2 regions of the Paenibacillus sp. BAC0078 genome follow, and region 1 is predicted to be linked to the other one. Evidence: predicted binding sites of a transcription regulator. Region 1 holds the regulator's gene; the other holds the start of a gene.

The links. Region 1 encodes NrdR, which represses ribonucleotide reductase genes. Its sites were predicted from a motif close to AACACNATATATNGTGTT; they were not measured.
Region 2: a site for NrdR is predicted at 5,719-5,736, ahead of ACX1DY_RS05780 (adenosylcobalamin-dependent ribonucleoside-diphosphate reductase). Genes of this name have one in related genera too.

What each region holds. Positions count from the first base shown of each region.
Region 1 covers NZ_JBTLRW010000002.1:243,375-251,355, reverse strand. The annotation lists gene ACX1DY_RS04595 (MDR family MFS transporter) at 1-849, shown strand, start outside; gene ACX1DY_RS04590 (SDR family oxidoreductase) at 1,064-1,852, opposite strand; gene ACX1DY_RS04585 (hypothetical protein) at 1,885-2,079, opposite strand; gene ACX1DY_RS04580 (zinc-dependent alcohol dehydrogenase family protein) at 2,092-3,102, opposite strand; gene ACX1DY_RS04575 (hypothetical protein) at 3,326-3,403, opposite strand; tRNA gene ACX1DY_RS04570 (tRNA-Lys) at 4,121-4,193, opposite strand; tRNA gene ACX1DY_RS04565 (tRNA-Ala) at 4,205-4,280, opposite strand; gene nrdR (transcriptional regulator NrdR) at 4,555-5,031, opposite strand; gene ACX1DY_RS04555 (small, acid-soluble spore protein, alpha/beta type) at 5,161-5,376, shown strand; gene ACX1DY_RS04550 (lytic transglycosylase domain-containing protein) at 5,464-6,027, opposite strand; gene coaE (dephospho-CoA kinase) at 6,024-6,620, opposite strand; gene ACX1DY_RS04540 (manganese efflux pump) at 6,630-7,382, opposite strand; gene mutM (DNA-formamidopyrimidine glycosylase) at 7,548-7,981, opposite strand, start outside.
Region 2 covers NZ_JBTLRW010000002.1:497,068-505,048, reverse strand. The annotation lists gene ACX1DY_RS05790 (S-layer homology domain-containing protein) at 1-960, opposite strand, end outside; gene ACX1DY_RS05785 (hypothetical protein) at 2,062-2,211, shown strand; gene ACX1DY_RS05780 (adenosylcobalamin-dependent ribonucleoside-diphosphate reductase) at 2,933-5,581, opposite strand; gene ACX1DY_RS05775 (DEAD/DEAH box helicase) at 5,953-7,698, shown strand; gene ACX1DY_RS05770 (YqhG family protein) at 7,695-7,981, shown strand, end outside.

The sequences.
Region 1 (7,981 bases):
CCGAAGGATACGGCGTCCGGGCAGTCCGCACATCTAGATGGTATCGGCCTTATGCTGCTTTCTCCCTCTCTGGTGTTTATCATCTACGGGTTGACTCAGGTAGGGACACATCACGGATTTGGATACTCTGCCGTGCTAATCCCATTGCTTGGGGGAGTAGCCCTGCTCTCCGCCTTCGTCGTCTATGCCCTCAGAATTGCCGAGGTGCCGATCATTGATCTCAGGTTGTTCCGGGTAGGCTCGTTCACCGCCTCTTCCTTGCTGCTCTTCCTATCCGGGCTGTCCACCTATGGCGGCATGCTGCTCTTACCTATGTATTATCAGCAGGTTCGCGGCGAAAGCATTCTTGCTTCCGGACTGCTGCTTGTACCGCAAGGCGTGGGCATGCTGCTCACCCGGGCATGGGCTGGCAAGCTGACCGACCAAATCGGCCCGCGTCCGGTAGTCATAGCTGGCATGCTGCTCACTGCGCTCGGTACGCTGCCGTTTACGCTGGCGGGCACCGAGACCAGTCTGTATATGCTCGGCTTCGCCCTCGTTGTCCGGGGAGCTGGCCTCGGGGCGGTGTTTCTTCCAGTGCTCGCCGCCTCCTATCAAGGCTTGAGCCCCGAGCAGATCAGCCATTCCAGCAGCGCTACCCGAATCATTCAACAGGTGGGCGGCGCATTCGGCGCGTCCGTCTTGGCCGTCATCCTGGAGAATCAGTTGGTCGCTCCACTGACCGCCGCAACCACCGCCCAGGCGTACGACCACACCTTCCTCTGGTCGCTCGGCTTCACTTTGGTCGGATTGATACCCGCAGCCCTGCTACCAGCCGTAAAACGGACCACTGCAAGCCGGGCTGGTTGATACAAGCCAGCTTGGGCATTTGTTGTTAAAACAACGAAAAACTCAGTCCTTCACTTATTCGTGGGACTGAGTTTTGGCCGGCTACGGACGAAACGCTGCACTGCGCGATTACTGAATCCGATTCACAACCACACGAAACAAGACAGTAAGTCCCCGACCTCTCACATCACCGTCCATACCTTTGGCATACGGCGGTTCATATTTGGACGTCGTTTTATTTGAACCGCTGGGCTTGCCTTGAAGGCATAATGGTTAGTTCCGGAATGCTGACATGCTCAGGCTGCTCCAATACATAGAGTGCTGCCTCTGCAACATCATCGGGATGTAACGGCAGGACTTTCAAAGCAAACGCGCGTATTTCATCCTCGGAATAACCGGCTACCTGAGAAAATTCCGTTGCCACCGCCCCGGGCTGAATCGTCGTAACGCGAATCCCCTGATCGATTGTTTCCAAACGTAATGCAGACGCTATAGCGTTAACGCCGTATTTGGTAGCGCTGTAGGGACCTCCTCCGGCAATCACTTCCTTGCCGGCAATGGAGGAGATGATGATGACATCTCCCTTGCCCTGACCCAGCATTGGCGGAAGCCCGTAGTGCAGCGTCAACATTAGACCGTGTACATTCGTCCTGTACAGCTCCTCCCATCTTTCCAGATCCACTTCTACCAAAGGACTTCGATACCCGAATCCTGCATTGGCAACTATAATATCAAGACGGCCCCAGCGGTTAATCGTTTCATTGACCACACGCTGTACTTCTTCAGCCTTTTGAATATCAGCAGGTACCGCCATAACCTCGGACAATCCCTCTTGATGCAATTCCTTAACCAGCTCATCCAATCGATCCCGTCGACGTGCCACTACAGTCACATGGGCGCCGCGCTTTACCAGTTTCCTGGCGATCGATGCCCCGATTCCGCTGCTAGCGCCTGTCACCAAGGCCACTTTGCCGGTCAGACTCTCCTTCTCATTCCAAGATAGCTCCAAATCATCCAGATTCATTTCGCACCCTCCCAGATTCCAACCTTATTTTGTTAAAAGCACACGTAAACGCCCTTGCTGCCTCCAGGTGCCGTTCCTAGATATAAATATCCGTTATGGCTTGCAGCTGTAGTTACGCCATACAGTTTGCCTTCCAGATCATACCAGCTTCCGATAAGCTCTCCCTGCGGACTGAACTCCGGAGCAAGCCCATGCTTCGCTGGTGCGGCTTGCGCCTCCAATGTCATTTTTGAGAGATTTTAGATTTGGACTACGATTTTACCAAAGTATTGCTTTCCTTCAGCCAAGAGCGCGAATGCTTCTCCAATTCGGTCTAGAGGGAATACACGGTCGATAACGGGATGTAAACGATTATGGGCAATCGCTCGATTCATCTTTTCAAAATGATCCCGGTTGCCGACTTGACTGCCGCGAACCGTTGCGGCTTTATGCAAGATGCTGGAGACATCGTATTCCGGAATGGTCAAGCCCGATAAGAACCCGACCATACTTACGGTCCCACCAGTGCGAAGTGCATTTATGGATTTCCCTATCGTTGCCGCTCCTCCAACATCCAGAACATGGTCAACGCCGCCAGTCAGCTCTAACGCTGCCTTATCCCAATCAGGAACCTCCGAATAGTTGATCGTTTGCCATGCGCCAAGAGCTTTTGCTCGTTCCAGCTTGTCGTTGCTGCTCGACGTGATGATGACTCGTGCTCCGGTCATAAGCGAGAATTGAAGCCCGAAGATGGAGACACCGCCTGTTCCTTGCAGCAGCACAGTATCTCCTGCTTGCAAACCACCGTATTCGATTAACATGCTCCATGCGGTTAATGCCGCGATCGGCAGGGTGGAGGCCTCCTCATAAGTGAGGTGATCGGGAATAGGGACGACTCCGTCTTCATGTAGAACGACATACTCGGCCGCTACTCCATTCAACGGACCTCCCAGACTTTCTTCTAACACCCCTGGTCTTGGGTTGCCGCCAATGAAGCCCTGTTGAAAATTACCTGCTACTCGTTGTCCAACCTGAAACCTAGTTACTCCTGGGCCAATGGCTACAACTTCTCCCGCTCCGTCTGATAATGGAATGAAGGGGAAATTGACTTCGATCGGCATTAATCCGCCGAGGACCACTAGATCCCGATAATTGAGAGAAGCTGCCCTCATGCGGATCAGCACCTCCTTAGGGCCTGGCGTTGGTTTGTCGAGTTCCGTTATGGTTAATTCCTCAAAGCCGAAGCCGTTTGTCAGTTGTATAGCTTTCATCGTATTGTCCTCCCTGTAAGATCAGATTGATTACCCAGATTCTTATTACTGCTGCTGTATCCTTCACGCGGACGAAGCATGCTTCCAACAAGCCAAAGATTTTGCTTTCGTGTAATGAACGCGATAACTGCGCCTTTAGATAATTCTGTACACCCGGAACGACATACACTTTCCTTTCTTCTACGCGCGAAGTGCAACCTCTACGACTCTTTCTGGTGTGTCTTTATTTCCGGCGGAGGCTTCTTCCGCTTCGGGCGACGAGTACCAGATGGCTGCCTTGTTTGGCCAGTTGTCTCGCCAATTGCTCTCCAATATCGGAAGAAGCTCCCGTGACGAGCGCCTATTTCCCCTTATTTGTCATAGTGCTGCTCCCCTTTTCGATACTATGTTGTAATCCAGAAACACTGTTACCCATTGCTCAGAAGTAATTTTCGATTCTTATGAAAGTTAAGTCCTTCGCATTTACGGAAACAGTGTTTCTGGTAGGTATCATTGTACCCACTCCATTTTAGAAAGTCAATATGATCTTTGAGCCTAACTGATGTTCGGAGGCGCTTTCGCAGATTTCAAACCAGACGAGGAAAGCATGCGCAGTACTGTAACGGCCATGAGGCAATTATTGACCGTGATCAGTAACGCGCAAGAGCAAGGGCTAATTCCCGGCCAATGCTACTACTTTCTCTAAACCTTTGCCTCGGATGCCCCGCCTTCAAAGCCGATCCTACTGTTATACGCCTATCTCAGAGCGAACCCGTAGCAATCTGAAGACAGCACAAAGACCGCCTTATGGATTGCAAGCTATCTATCATAAGGCGGTCTGTACACGCTTACAAGTAATGTTTGCCTACAACACGGTCACTGGCGCGCCTCCGCTAAAAAGGACCTCGTCATCAAGCGTCATTAAAGTAAATCAGAATAATATCCACTACACACCGCAGTCCACATGTGCAATGATTGTAGAAAAAACTAGTCCATCACAAAAAAAGAAACAGCATCTCTGCCGTTTCTTTTTTTGTGATGGACTCTCAGGGACTCGAACCCTGGACCAATTGATTAAGAGTCAACTGCTCTACCAACTGAGCTAAGAGTCCATATGATGTTGTGGTGGAGCCAAGGGGGATCGAACCCCTGACCTCATCGCTGCCAGCGATGCGCTCTCCCAGCTGAGCTATGGCCCCATAGTGCGCTTAACAACTACACTATGTAAGCAAAACTGATTTATGCTGTAAAACCGTATCGCTTTCGTCATTTATTTATTTCGTAGGCGACTTTTATATAGTATAAAATTTCGCGCCACATGTCAACACTTTTGTGAAAAAAGTTTACTCCCCGGAAAGGGTCTCAGCATCGTCATATCGGTTTCGTTGTGCGCGTCCGCTCAAATTGGCCTAATTGACGGCTGAGTCCCGGTTGCATTTCAGCCCTCTAAGCATCACCGCAGTACGGAAAGGCTTACAATCCCTCGAGCTCCCCGTCGTTTTTGGACAGCAGGCTCTTCAGTTCCTTCATGAACATGTTGATGTCCTTAAACTGACGATAGACGGAGGCAAAGCGGACGTAAGCAACTTCATCTACAGGATAGAGCTGCTCCATAACAAGCTCGCCGATCTGGCGGCTCTCCACTTCGGCTAGAGCGATGCCGCGCAGGGATTTCTCTGCCTCAGAGACAATGGACTCCAGGCGTTCGACGGAAACGGGGCGCTTCTCGCAGGCGCGGATCAGGCCGCGGAGGATTTTGTCGCGGCTGAATTCCTCGCGGCTGCCGTCTTTTTTGATCACAATCAGCGGCGTTTCTTCAATCATCTCAAAGGTGGTAAAGCGCCGGCTGCACAGCTCGCATTCACGCCTGCGGCGGATTGACTTATTCTCGTTGGCCGGACGCGAATCAAGCACTTTGGTATTGGTGTGATCACAGTAAGGACATTTCATAAGCTTATCACTTCCTTTTGTTATATTGATGCCATTTTCTGATTTCCATAAAACACCGTTTATTTGATGTTATGAAGTTGCCCTGTCCAGCACATAATACTGTTACCAACCGATAGGAGGTGAACAGCAATGGCCCAAAGCAGCTCCAATAACCTGGTAGCTCCAAATGCACGCGGTGCCTTGGATCAACTTAAATACGAAGTTGCCCAAGAGCTCGGTATCACGCTCTCCCCAGATGGATACCAAGGCAATAAAACTTCTTACGAAAACGGTTCGATCGGTGGTTACATCACTAAACGTCTTGTAACTCTGGCTGAACAATCTCTGGCAGGTCAATTCAAATAACCTGTCCCTATAAGCTTGCCTAAGAAGTATTAATCGGCTACATGCCGCTTAATACTTCTTTTTAGTAATTAAAGAGCACCAAGCGGCCTAGAACTCGTTATATATCTCCGTGTACTGCTCGTAATAATAAATTACGCGCTGCACATAATGGCGGGTCTCGCCAAACGGGATGTCCTTCACCGACGCCTCCGTACCGTCCCATGCTCCCTCATCCAGCCAGCGCTGCACTTTGCCCGGGCCTGCGTTGTAAGCAGCGATGACCGCAGTACGGTTGCCGTCAAACTGACGGGACAGCAAAGACAAATACCACGTCCCCAGCTCAATGTTAGCCGAGGGCTCTTCCTTCAGCCGCTCCATGGACACATCGGGAAGCTTGGCCTTTTCAAGCGCCCATTTGGCGGTATCCGGCATCAACTGCATAAGGCCAATTGCGCCTTTTTTGGACTCGCGGCCGGTTTTGTAATTCGTCTCCACCCGGATAATCGCCGCTACCAGGAACGGGTCAATCTCATAGGTGACGCTGTGCTTGCGGATTTCATTTTTATAATAGATGGGATAAAACCAGGACATCCAGTTCGTACTCAGGAACAGGATGGCCGTAAAGCCTATAAACAGCAGGAGCAGCACTCTTTTTTTACGCAGCCATTTCATGATAACCCCAGCCTGGCCCACAATGCGGCAACCTGCTGCCCTGTATGGGCCGGATCACGGCTGTTGTCGATGACATAGGTAGCCATGCTGCGCTTCAGCTCAATATCCATCTGAGCCTTCAGCCTGCCTTCAGCTTGCGCTAGCGTTAGCTGGTTGCGTTCCATCAGGCGGGTGAGCTGCATCTCGCGGGGTATGTAGACCACCGCAATCTCCTGAAACAGGTTATCCAGGTGAGATTCATACAGCAGCGGGATATCAACAATAATTAACTTCTGTGCGTCTTCCTGCTCTAAGCTATACATACGGTTCTTGATTTCGCGGCGGATCGCCGGATGCGTCAGATCGTTCAGCTTCTGCCGGGCTTCAGGGTCATGAAAGACCCTCTCTCCAAGCCTGGCCCGGTTGAGCGTACCATCAGGCAGCAGGATTTCTTCCCCAAACTGCTGCACTACAGCGGCCAGCACCGGTGACCCTGGAAGCATAATCTCTCTGGCGATTACATCGGCATCCACCAGCCGCGCTCCCTTATCCACAAACATCGCGGATACGGTGCTTTTTCCGGAGGCAATGCCTCCGGTTAAGCCCATTATCATGTACTCACCTCATAATAGCTTCATTATTCCCATTGCAATTAATAATAACGCAGGCAGTGCCGCAGCATGCTTCATCCAGAAGCTTCCTGACAGCTTCAGCCCTGTCTTCATCCCCAGCACCAGAAAGGTCCCGCTGAAAAGAGCAATCGTCAGAGAGGTGGAGATTGGACTGAAGCCCAGCAGAGCCGCTCCCAGACCTGCACCGAACGCATCCAGCGACAATGCGATTCCGAGCACCATAGCTTCCGTGGAGGAAATGCTGCCGGAGGCGTCCATATCGGCGGAAGACGGAGTACGGAGAATTTGAATCACTACGCCCAGATGCCGCAGCTCGAGCGAGAAAACTGCCGCTTTACGCGGCTCACGCTCAGCTTCGTCCGCAGCGGCATGAACCGAAGTTCCAAAGCCGGAAGCGGCTGTCTCCAGCCTCGCCGTCTCTTCTCCCTGCTCAGACTCCTGCCCGGCAGCAGCGTCACCTTGCTCCTTCTCCCTCTGCATCAGCATCTGGAACAAGGACCAGCAGCCCATCAAGACGAGAATAACCGCTCCAATACTGGATGCGGCATTAGGAGACACAACCTTGGCCAGCAGCACGCCGACCTGCATAGAGACACAAATTACTATCCCCGAGCAAAGCGAAATAATCAGGACAGAGAGCAGCGGTATTTTCATTTTACGCAGCCCATATGTAATGCCAACACCAAAACCGTCCAAACTCAAGGCAAATGCCAACAGCAGCAGTGAAAAAAATGGGCTCACCACCCGTAATCCCTCCCGTGAAGAACCGGCAGCCCGGCGGACTTCTCCGCCATAGGCTCCGTTCGAGCTTATCGCATTCTTCACACAGTATATGGGCGGGACGGGCAGTGAGTGCCTGCCTTTTACGGCAGCATGGACAACTCCAGCATAAGCTTGATCTATAAGCGCTTACTTTACTTTTGCAGCGGATGGCTGGCAGCTTGGACAATAATGCGTGCCTCTGCCACCCACAACACTCTTCTCAATCAATGTGCCGCAGGTTGTGCAGGGCTGGTCCTTACGTCCGTAGATCAGCAGTTGATGCTGATAGCTTCCGCTCTCCCCTTGGCCGTTGACGTACGATTTCACCGAGGAACCGCCGGCATTAACCGCCTCCGTCAAGGTCGCCACAATGGCATGGTGCAACTTATCCAATTGACTGTCTGTGAGCGCTTTGGCTCCTGTCTCCGGATGAATGCCGGCACGGTGCAGCGCCTCATCTACATAAATATTGCCGATGCCGACCACATATTCCTGGTTCAGCAGCAGCGGTTTGATTTTGGTGCTTTTGCCTGCGACAATCTCCTTGAACCGTTCCGGTGTAAACGAAGGCGCAAGCGGCT
Region 2 (7,981 bases), 250 kb from region 1:
ACCGGATACAGTCGAGCTTTCCGGTTTAATTCCGGCTCCATAAACGCCTGTGTTCCAGGCTTCGTTCCGTTCCTTCCCTTCCCCGTCCGTATAGGAATTCTGCACCATTTTAAGACTGCCGGAGCTTGAGGAATAAGCAGCATCCGTAGTGACACGCTGGGCGACCGTCGCGGTTCCCAGACCTGCCAAGCCATAGCTGCCATCACTACCGGGTTGCTCGAAGCTCTGGTACATGACAGGCGCCGACGGCTCATTGCCATCATCCGGATAAGTCGGCGGTAGAGCGGCAGCAGATTTTGAAAAGTACATCTCGTCAAAATAATAGATGTTGCCCCAGCCCCAATACTCGCCCAGCGAAATGGAGACAATCCGCGAAAAATCGAGTTTTGTCTTATCCAGCGGAATCGAAAGCCTAGTCCACTGATCCTTCACCGACAGGGTTTGGTCTGTATTGGCATTCCATTCTTTCCCGTCTGCATCCCGGATGACAACATTCGGATTATGAACATCGGTGTCTAGAACGTAAAAATTTAGATAGCTATAGTCAGAAGCATCATAATAGGTCCCTTCTGTAACTGTGTCCTTCTGCGGCGTTACCGTGAATCCGTAAATATCGGTGTTCCAGGCTCCGCCGCTGGGATTATTGTCGTTCGTCTGGATCAGGCGCACACTTCCCCGACTTCCGCCTCCCGGTGTCCGGTCTGTAACCGACGCTGTTGATGAGGTACCGACGGCAGAAACCCCATAGGTCTTCCCCTCCCCGGCCTGCTCAAAGTTCTGATACCACTTGCTGTCTGTCTGCGTCTGCGGCGGTGTCTGCGGTGGTGTCTCCTGCGCGTAAGCGGTATCTCGTGCTATTCCCCCGAATACTACCGGGAACAGCAAGACCAGTGCCATGACCGCCGCGAAATATTTGTTATGCCCCCGCTTGCGCTTTACCGATTTGCTTATGGACTGCATACATACTCCTTTCGACTCTCTTTATTTGAAATCGATTTCATTTTAAAAAAAAACAGAATTATTTTTTCATTCCTCCCTCTCTCAACCGTATAAAAAGTTTGAGTGCCTAAGTCATCCAATGTAGCATGACTCCATTGGACTCTCATTTTCTTGAAATCGATTTCATTTCGATATAAAAAAACAGATTCCCCCCTGTTCATTCCTCCCACTCTCAAAACCTTATAAACCAGTTGAAGCGAATAAGGTTGCAAATGAAATCGATTTCAAACCTATTATATGAATACTCTATTAAAGATGTCAACGCTTTCTTTGATGTTTATATTCTTATATTTTCCGGTTACGCTTCATAATTTCATGATAGGTTCGGCTGATTCGGGCGAAAAAAAACACATTTGTAGTTATGCAGTATTTATGCATAAAGTACATTTGTGCAAATTCAGTAAAATTAGAACCTGAGATTTCCACGTTTTTATCTTCCAAAGATCGATATTCTTTTTTTCAGTAATTTCTCGAAATCTCTCTTATCTACACGTATGATCTTCGTACCAAATTCTCGTGACACTCTACTTTTCATTATCCCCTGCCATACTTCAATTAAAATACTCTTTTGAACACCATTTTATCTGTTCTGCTCTGCTCTTCTCATGAAGGATGATTAACTGATTCAACACAAAAATTCTCTGAACCATATCTTGTGCAATGTAGAACTGTCGCTTGTAATAATTGATTTCTCTTTCATATGGACTTGAGGAGTTACGATTTTTTTCATAGATCAAGAGTAATTGCATGTGAAGGTCATATATTTCTTTATACATCATCCCAACCCCTCCATGGGTATAAAATTCCTTTCGTACGGACACATTAGTTAGAACCTAAGGCTACTTTCATGCAAAGATTCATGCATCAATCATAAACTCTATAAGGATTAACTTTTTTTAAACATTTTATAAGTAAATCTGCAATATTTCATTGATATGACACATTCATCAAGTTAAGCAATACTATTAAATAGGTTGAAACCTGCTGATTTATTACTTTTCAAAGAGGAGGAGTTGACCTATCGGTTAGCAAAGAAAACACATTGGACATGAGCATCAGATCATGGCTAAAGATGAACAAGAGAATCAGAAGCAGGCATTTAAAGAAGCCGTGGACGTGTGGCTCCAACGGGAACTTCATAAGCTCAATGTTCCTTCAAACGCCGAGTACAATAGCTTAGAAATACGAATAAAAGAACTGGAGAGCCACTAAAAGTTGATCATCATTAATATACTATATCCACTATTTTCTAGTCCTTCATAAAAAGATACATTTGGGATCCCCCGGCTCGTTCAGAAGGACGGACCAAGCGAACGATGGCCACTAAGCTGCCAAGAGCTGCGGCAAAGTGGCCATAGGTCCCATTGACCTGATTTTCCTTCTTTGCCGAAGTCGTTCAAAAAAAGCAAGAAGTTTGAAATGATAAGCCATTCCGAAAGAGCAGACATTTAAAACAAGAACAAGAGCAAAAGAAAGGGTCAGAAGCCAGGTCAAGTGCGGCAGGACAAGGCTTCAAACCGATCGGATTGGAGCGACGTTCAGCGATGGTTTTCAAACGCAGTTATCCATTTCGGAGCCGCTTCAGTCTACAACTTTATTTCCTTAGTCTTAATACTTTATGTTTCAGTCAAATACTTTATTTTCTCTATTGTCTTAAAATAAAAAAGCAGCCTGAACCATTAAAGGCTCAGGCTGTGACAATCCAAATTCTTATTTGGGGGTAACGAAAAAACAAAAAATAGATCAGGCACAACAAACAACTAATATACATACAATATTTTGCATATTAATTCTTAAATGAATATTAATGCAAATAAATGAATAGTTTTAAAATTAGCACATTCTGTGAGCCACTATTATCATCACTTGTGGTCATTTTTGCAGCTTCTTTGATCCCTCACACTCAACTATACTGATTCATTCCCATCACTATTTACCCGCACCGGCTATACCCGCAATTGCTGCAGGTCTTGCAGCCTTCGATGTTGACCAGCGAGGCGCTGCCGCAGGATGGGCAGAGGTCGCGGGAGGCGGTGGCGTGACTGTGAGCGTCATGGCCGCCGTGGCTGTCGCCGGTGGACGCTGCGCCAGAGATGCTGGATTTCAGCTCGGCGCTCAGCGCCTCACCCAAATCCAGTTCCAGGGTGGCCGCGATTGGAGCGGCCACATGGTCGTCATGTGCATTGTTCTGCACATGGGTTTCGAGGGCCTTCGCCACCGCGTCGGCGATGGACTCGACGCGGTTCGCGCCGAAGCCGATGGCGCCGGAGCCGCCGATGCCCTTGAGATGCTTGATCAGCAGCTCAACCTTCTCGCCGTGGTCACCGTAGCGGAGGAACAGCGAGCAGACACGGCCCAGTGCTTCCGCCATAGCGAAGACGTCGGAGCCGGCCTTGCCGACATTCAGGAAGATCTCGGCCGGAATGCCGTCAAGATCATTGATGGTGATATACGCCATGCCGAATGGTGTATTGATCTTATAGGTAGCGCCGCGCAGCACCTGCGGGCGTTTTTTGTATTGTTTGTCTGCACTGCCTGCGGCAATGGCTTGCGGTGCAGGAGCTGTCGCGCTTGCTGTTACAGCAGGAGCAGCAGGCTCAGCAACCGGAGCTGCGGCTTCCGCTGCTGCAGCGTCTTTCTTGTCTTCCTTCTTCGACGTTTCGAGCACCTGTACATCGCGGCTGCCGTCACGGTAAATCGTTACGCCTTTGCAGCCCAGATCGAAGGCCATTTCGTACAGCTCTGCCGTCTCTTCGACGGTGAAGTCGGACGGGCAGTTCGCGGTCTTGGAAATTGAGCTGTCCACCCAGCGCTGGATCGCAGCCTGCACACGAATATGATCCTTGGCGGACAGATCCATTGAAGTAACGAAATACTCGGGAAGCTCTTGACCCGGATGGGCCTCCAGCCATTCCTGGGCAATCGGCACGAACTGCTCATCGTAGCCAAGACGGCTCTGACGGAAATATTTGAAGGCAAAATAAGGCTCGATGCCGGTCGATGTGCCGACCATTGTACCCGTGCTGCCTGTAGGCGCCTGGGTAATAACGGTAACGTTGCGCATGCCGTGCTTGCGGATAGATTCGCCCACCTCAGGGTAGGTTTCGGCGATATTTTTCATGAATCCGCTCAGCAGGTATTTCTCGGTGTCAAACGCCTGGAAGGAGCCCTTCTCCCCGGCAATTTCAGAGGAAGCCAGATATGCTTCGCGGGCCATGAAGCCGTACAGCTTGTCCAGGAACTCCAGCGATTCCGGGCTGCCATAACGGATGTTCAGCTTGATCATCAGCTCGGCCAGGCCCATTGTCCCGAGACCTACGCGGCGCTCCTTGCGCTGATTGGCTTCATTTTCCGGGAAGTGGTAAGGTGTCTTGTCGATAACATTGTCCAGGAACCGCACGGAATAACGGGTGGTTGTGGCAAGATCGGCCCAATCCACATCATGATTCTCTGCATCGTAGAATTTGGAGAGGTTGATGGCAGACAGGTTACACACGCCCCAGCCCGGCAGCCCCTGCTCACCGCATGGATTCGTGCAGATGATCGGATTGAAGTACCAGCTATTGGACATTTGATTGTAGTATTCCATGAACACAACGCCCGGCTCAGCCGATTTCCAGGCCGATTCAATAATTGTATGCCAGACATCGCGGGCTTTGACTGTCCGGTACGGAATAACTGCGCGGCCAGCCGCCTTCCATTTATCCAGGTCTCCGTCCCACACTGTATCGTAATCAGGGTCTGTGGTATCCGGGAATACCAGCTCCCAGTCCAGATCCTCCTTCACAGCCTTCATAAAAGAATTGCTTACGCATACCGACAGGTTGGCGTTCGTTACCTGGCCCATCGTCTGCTTCACGGTGATGAAATCGACGACATCGGGATGCCAGTCATTGATCATCAGCATTAGCGCACCACGGCGGCTTCCGCCCTGCTCAATCAGTCCGGTGGTGTAGCTGAACAGTCCGCCCCAGGATACAGAACCGCTGGACGAGCCGTTGACGCCTCTGACGATGGCACGGCGCGGACGCAGCGAGGACAGGTTGATCCCGACACCGCCGCCGCGGGCCATGATCTCAGTCATTTCCGAGAGGGTTTGCATGATGCCGCCCCGGCTGTCTTTTGGCGAAGGCACGACATAGCAGTTGAACAGGGTCAGTTCTTCACTCGCCCCGGCGCCTGCGGCGATCCGTCCGCCCGGAACGAGCTTCCAGTCATCGAGAATCGAACGGAATTTGCCTGTCCATTCTTCCTGAAGCTCAGGTGTTTTCTCTACCGAAGCCATAGCGGAAGCGAGACGGTCCCACATTTCCTCCGGTGTCTTCTCTATGTTAAGCGTCAGCTTTTCTACATCCGATTCTACAAGCTCTCCGCTGCGTGTCTTCACCGTAACCGTACGGCCGCTGCGTGCAACGATCTCCCCTACTTCCTTGGTAGGAAACTTAGGATCGTCCTTCGTCAGCACAAGCACCACATCGCCAACCTTCGCATTGTTGCTGTCGGCATCCTTCCAGGCGTAGCGGTCCAGAAATATTTTCTCGCTCAATCCTTCAAGACGCTGTTTGCGTTCCTCTGTACTCAATAGAAAAACCTCCCGGTATTGTGATATGTAATTCCTTTTCAAGAAATACAGGCTGGCTGCCTTGTACGCTTGAAGTATTCAATGTCAATAAAAAACAACCGGAAAATGCCCGGTATAATCAAAGTTTTCAAGCATTTGTAACAATATATTGTGTCAGTCAGCTTTTCAACTATACCACATATTGTGTGGAAGGTCTTTTTCGAAAAATGCTGCATCTCGGCGAAATATCGGCAAAAGATGGCACATTTACTCCCTCTTGCTCGTTATTTTACAGCATGGGGCCGAAAATAGCAGGTTATGAATTCTCTCTTTTACGAGCATACTACTCCTACGTATTTCGATATGAAACAAGCGCCGGAGGAGACTGCTACATGACGCAATTATTCCGCAATTCCTTGCCGCAGGAAGGCATCCCTACTGCCCCGCTGCTGCCTGTTCCTCTGTCTTTTGAACGAAACTGGCTGCATGACTTAGAGTCAAGGCTGGACAAGGGGGGACCTTGGGGAGACTGGCGTTTATCCCGGCTGGCCGTTCAAGGCGAAGCCTCTGCTCTGGTCACCAGCTTTGATGAGCTGCAGTGCATGAAGCATCTGTCCGGGTTATCCCCGCTCCCCCACCAGCTTGATACCGCACATAAGGTGCTGTTCCAAATGTCGGGCCGCGCCATTCTGGCCGACGAGGTCGGCCTTGGCAAAACCATCGAAGCCGGGCTGGTGCTCAAGGAATATCTGGTGCGCGGGCTGGTGACCAAGGTGCTGATCCTAGTTCCTGCCTCCCTTGTGCTGCAATGGGTGCGGGAGCTAAATACCAAGTTCGGCATTTCCGCCGTTGCACAAAAAAAAGCGTATTCCTGGGACAACGACATTGTGGTCGCCTCCATGGATACTGCCAAACGTGATCCGCATAAGGAAACTCTGCTAAGCAATGAGTATGACATGCTGATTATCGACGAGGCCCATAAGCTTAAGAACAAGAAATCGACCAACTACCAATTCGTTCAGCAGCTCCGCAAAAAATACTGCCTGCTGCTCACCGCTACTCCCGTGCAGAACGACCTCGGCGAGCTGTTCAATCTGATCACGCTGCTGAAGCCGGGCCAGCTCGGGAATCAGGGGGATTTTGCCGCCAATTTCGTGGTTGACAAACGCCAGCCGAAGAACGAGGTCCAGCTCCGGGATGAGCTATCTAAGGTTATGATCCGCAACCGGCGCGGCGAAGGTCCGGTCAGCTTCACGAAGCGCAAGGTGCGCAATATTCCGCTCACGCTCTCACCCGAGGAGAAAGTATTATATGACGGCGTTACCGCCTTTGTCAAAGACCAATATGAGGAAGCGGGCGGCAATCTCAGCAGCATGCTTTCCCTGGTTACGCTTCAGCGCGAGGTCTGCAGTAGCCGGGATGCCGTATTCGTGACCCTGGTCAACCTTATTAAGAAGCTTCCCGAAGATTCTCCGAAGCGTGACAAGATGATGGGCCTGCTGCAGAGCATCCGCACGGTCAAGACAAATACCAAAGCTGCAAAAACGATGGAGCTGATTCGTGAAATGAACGAAAAGGTGATCGTTTTTACCGAATACCGGGCCACTCAGGAATACCTGCTGCAGTATTTCCGTGAGCACGGACTGCAGTCCGTCACCTATTCCGGCGGGATGAACCGGGGTAAAAAGGATTGGATGATGGACCTCTTCCGGGGACGCGCCCAGGTGATGATTGCAACCGAAGCGGGCGGCGAGGGAATCAACCTGCAGTTCTGCCACCATATGATCAATTTCGATCTGCCCTGGAACCCGATGCGGGTCGAGCAGCGGATTGGCCGGGTGCACCGTCTGGGCCAGGAAAACGATGTGGTGATCTACAACCTCTCGACGGAAGGCACGATTGAAGAGCATATCCTCCACCTGCTGCATGAGAAGATCAACATGTTCGAGATGGTCATCGGCGGGCTGGATGTGATTCTGGAGCGTTTCGAGAAGAAGGAGTCTCTGGAGAAAAGCCTGTACAAAATCATGCTCGAAGCCCGAAGTGACGAGGAGCTGCGCAGCGGGCTGGACCACATCGGCGAATCGCTCAGCGAGCTGACCCACAGCATTCAGAAGGAGGGCGGAGCTGCGCTATGAGCCTATCTGTGCAGGAGATACGCAAGCAGGTCATGGATTATCTGGAGGCGACGGAATGCTCGATTATCGAAGCGTCGCCGCTGCATGTGACGGTGAAGCTCTCGCCGGGCGCTGACCGGATGCTCACCGAACGGCCCTATTATTGGGGGTTCGTGGAGCGTACAGGCGTAGAGCCTGAGACGCTGTCGTTCACGTTCGTCTTCGAGCCGGAGAAGTACGACAGCCTGGCCGCCGGCGGTGTGCCTGGCGGCAGTGTGACTGGCGGCGCGCCGCCAGCAGGCGC